DNA from 2 places in the Pseudoalteromonas sp. ND6B genome. Region 2 is predicted to be linked to the other one. Evidence: predicted binding sites of a transcription regulator. Region 2 holds the regulator's gene; the other holds the start of a gene.
The links. The regulator NrdR, encoded in region 2, represses ribonucleotide reductase genes. The targets are predictions, from matches to a motif close to AAACACNANATNTNGTGTTT.
Positions count from the first base shown of each region.

Region 1: the regulator NrdR is predicted to act here: its motif matches at 1,035-1,054, upstream of nrdA (class 1a ribonucleoside-diphosphate reductase subunit alpha).

Region 1 covers NZ_JQFL01000035.1:324,265-326,469, forward strand. The annotation lists gene ubiG (bifunctional 2-polyprenyl-6-hydroxyphenol methylase/3-demethylubiquinol 3-O-methyltransferase UbiG) at 1-85, shown strand, start outside; gene ND6B_RS09515 (HAD family hydrolase) at 85-765, shown strand; gene nrdA (class 1a ribonucleoside-diphosphate reductase subunit alpha) at 1,177-2,205, shown strand, end outside.
Region 2 covers NZ_JQFL01000005.1:10,415-12,619, reverse strand. The annotation lists gene ribD (bifunctional diaminohydroxyphosphoribosylaminopyrimidine deaminase/5-amino-6-(5-phosphoribosylamino)uracil reductase RibD) at 1-758, opposite strand, end outside; gene nrdR (transcriptional regulator NrdR) at 761-1,210, opposite strand; gene glyA (serine hydroxymethyltransferase) at 1,318-2,205, opposite strand, start outside.

The DNA.
Region 1 (2,205 bases), on a different contig from region 2:
AAGTTACAACCCGCTTTCTAAGCAATACACAATGAATGATGATGTAAGCGTAAATTATATGCTGCATTTTGAGAAGTTAGTGTAATGGCAAGCTCTCAACCCCCCATTGCCCCAATGGAATATCAAGCATTGCTGTTTGACTTAGATGGCACTTTACTCGATACCGCTGATGATTTAGGCGCCGCACTAAACACCGTGCTGCAAAATCATCAACAACCCCAAGTGGGCAGTGATATATATCGCCCCGCGGCTTCAAACGGTGCTGCCGCTTTATTGGCTGCTGGTTTTAAAGAAAGCTGGGCACAACAGCCGCAAGATCAACTTTTACATGAGCTAGTCACGCAATATGCTGCCAATATTGCCACCCATACTCGATGTTTTGTAGGAATAGAGCAATTATTAATCGCACTTGATAACAAAGCAATACCCTGGGGAATTATGACTAATAAGCCCGGATTTTTAACTGATCCTTTAGTCAAGGCGATTCCTGCATTAAAAAATGCACGTATTGTGATAAGCGGTGATACCTTAGCTGAATCTAAGCCCTCACCCCTTCCTTTACTGTATTGCGCTGAGCAAATGAGTGTAGATCGTTCGCGTTGCTTATATATAGGTGATGCGCAGCGTGACATTCAAGCAGGTAAAGCAGCCAATATGCACACCGCAACCGCACTATGGGGATATGTACCGAGTGTTGACGAGGCATTGGCTTGGAATGCGGATTTTAATTGGCACAGTCCCATAGATGCATTTAACCACATATAGTGTCATGTTAATTAATAAACACTACATATTGTGATTGTGTTAGTTTTTACGCAAAGCTTGATGATAAAAAAAGCAGACAAAATTTATTTTTAAAAAGCGTAAATTTAATCTTTCCTTAGTTGATTTTTACAAATTTCAACTTAACCGAATGATCAAAGGTTAATGCCTACTAACACAATTGCGTTATCCCAACGTTATCCACAATGAGAGCGGTTTCTGTCCCTTGCAAAAGATCCCAGACCACACTATCTTGTGATCTCTAATTTGAACAACACCAGATATTGTGGCTAAATGTTATTCAATTAAATTCACTAAACCGGTGAAAATAACAATAAACGAATAGGCACTGTGCTTTTTTAGGTGCACGCATTGGTCAAAAATATTTAATTCCCAAGGAATACAGGCAAAGCTATGAACCAACAGTTATCTGTAAGCAAACGTGACGGTCGTAAAGAGCCACTCGATCTTGATAAGATCCATCGCGTTATTGAATGGGCCGCCGAAGGTTTAAATAACGTTTCGGTTTCACAAGTTGAACTTAAATCGCATATTCAATTTTATGACGGTATTCGTACTAAAGACATCCACGAAACGATTATTAAAGCCGCTGCGGATCAGATTTCTAAAGAATCGCCTGATTATCAGTACCTTGCTGCTCGTTTAGCTGTATTCCATTTACGTAAAAAAGCCTATGGCCAGTTTGAGCCACCGCGTCTTTTTGACCATGTTACTAACATGGTTGAACAAAAACGCTACGATGCACATTTACTCGTTGATTACACAGAGCAAGAATTAGATGAGCTAGATGCGTACTTAGATCATTCTCGCGATCTTAACTTTAGCTACGCAGCGGTAAAGCAACTTGAAGGTAAATACCTTGTCCAAAACCGTGTAACGGGTGAGATTTATGAAAGCGCGCAGTTTTTATATATTTTAGTGGCCGCAAGCTTATTCTCTGATTACCCTCGTGACACGCGCATTGATTACATTAAACGTTTTTATGATGCGGTTTCATTATTTAAAATTTCTTTACCTACGCCAATTATGTCGGGTGTACGTACGCCAACGCGTCAGTTTAGCTCATGTGTACTTATTGAATGTGGCGATAGCTTAGACTCAATTAACGCTACATCATCAGCGATTGTTAAATACGTTTCTCAACGTGCTGGTATTGGTATTAATGCAGGTCGTATTCGTGCACTAGGTAGCCCTATTCGTAACGGTGAAGCGTATCACACTGGCTGTATTCCGTTTTATAAGCACTTTCAAACAGCGGTTAAAAGCTGTTCGCAAGGCGGTGTACGTGGTGGCGCAGCAACCCTTTTCTACCCGCTTTGGCATTTAGAAGTTGAAAACTTATTAGTACTTAAAAACAACCGTGGTGTTGATGATAACCGCGTACGTCACTTAGATTACGGCGTACAGTTTAATAAACTCATG
Region 2 (2,205 bases):
TGAATTGAAAATAAGGCAAGATCAGGGGTAAGTCTGTTTTGTGAGTCAATAACAACGCGAACCGGTTGGCGCAGTGGTAAATCAGTTGGTAAAGAATACGGTAACTCTTCTGGGCGCACATTTAATTTTGCATCATCCATTAATACCGTATCGGCACCGGTTAAAATTGCACAGCTTTGTGCTCGGTATAGTTGCACATCTTGGCGCGCTTCGGGGCCAGTTATCCATTTACTTTGCCCGTTTTTAAGCGCCGTTTTACCATCTATACTTGCGGCCATTTTGCAAGTCACAAAGGGTAATCCCTGCTCCATGCGCTTAAAAAACCCAAAGTTTAATGCGCGAGCTTGCGCTTCAAGTAACCCGTAAGCGACTTCTATACCAGCATCCGCTAAAATTTTCAGACCTTTGCCTGCAACTTGCGGGTTGCTGTCAACCATTGCGGCAATCACTTTTTTAACACCGGCTGCTTTTAGCCCTTCAGCACATGGCGGTGTTCGACCATAATGACTGCAAGGCTCAAGTGTTACATAAGCGGTTGCACCTTTGGCATTTTCACCAGCCATAGTCAGTGCGTTTACCTCTGCATGACCTTGACCCGCTAACTGATGAAACCCTTCACCTATTATTTTATTATTTTTTACGAGTACGCAGCCAACATTAGGATTAGGAGTGGTGGTAAAGCGCCCTTTTTTTGCCAGTTCAATAGCGCGAGCCATGTAGCGTTTATCATCCTCTGAAAACGAACTTTGCTTGGTCATTACTATTCCCCTAAGCGGGCTATTTCTTCACCAAATTCGCGTATATCTTCAAACGAGCGATATACAGAGGCAAATCTTACATAGGCCACTTTATCTAACTTTTTAAGTGCTTCCATAATGCACTCACCCACCAAATGGCTAGACACTTCGCGTTCGCCAGTGGCTCGCAGCTGCGATTTAATAATATTAACCACTTCGTCAACTTGTTCAGTGCTTACGGGGCGTTTTTCGAGGGCGCGAGTTAAGCCATTTAGTAACTTATCTTCATTAAACGGTTCGCGGCTGCCATCTTGCTTGATGACCCGTGGCATCACTAATTCAGCCCCTTCAAAGGTGGTAAATCGTTCGTGGCATTCATTACATTCACGACGTCTACGTACTTGGTGTCCCCCACCTACAAGGCGAGAATCAATAACTTTAGTATCTTTGGCGGTGCAAAATGGGCAATGCATAACTGTGTGTTTCCGTTTTAAAAACAAAAAATGGCCGCTATTATAGCGGCCATTATCATAACAAAAATGTGTGCAGTTGTGATCTAAATTACTATTTTACTCTTGGATTAAGCGTAAACAGGTAATTTTGCACAAATTGCTTTCACTTTTTCTTTTACTTGCGCTTGTACTGACTCATCTTCGATGTTGTCTAGTACGTCACAGATCCAGCCCGCTAACTCTTTTGATTCAGCTTCTTTAAAGCCACGACGAGTGATTGCTGGTGAACCAATACGCAAACCAGAAGTAACAAATGGTGAACGAGGATCGTTCGGTACTGAGTTTTTGTTAACCGTGATATTCGCGTTACCTAGGGCAGCATCTGCATCTTTACCTGTGATATCTTTGTCGATTAAATCAAGTAAGAATAAGTGGTTGTCAGTTTTACCCGATACTACTTTGTAGCCGCGCTCTTGTAATACGGCAACCATTGCTTGTGCATTTTTAACAACTTGTGCTTGGTATGTTTTAAACTCAGGTTGAAGTGCTTCTTTAAATGCGACCGCTTTGGCAGCAATAACATGACATAAAGGACCACCTTGGCCACCTGGGAAAACAGCGCTGTTTAGCTTTTTGTAAATTTCTTCATCGCCACACGCAGAAATGATTAAACCACCGCGAGGACCGGCTAATGTTTTGTGTGTTGTGGTTGTTACAACGTGAGCAAATGGCACCGGGCTTGGGTAAACACCCGCAGCAATTAAACCTGCAACGTGCGCCATATCAACAAATAAGTATGCACCTACTTTGTCTGCAATTTCACGGAACTTAGCCCAATCAACAATACCTGAGTATGCAGAAAAACCAGCAATGATCATTTTTGGTTTGTGCTCAAGTGCTAACGCTTCAACTTGTGCGTAATCAATTTCGCCAGTTTCTTCGTTAAGGCCATACTGAATTGCGTTGTATGTTTTACCTGAGAAGTTTACGTGTGAGCCATGTGTTAAGTGACCACC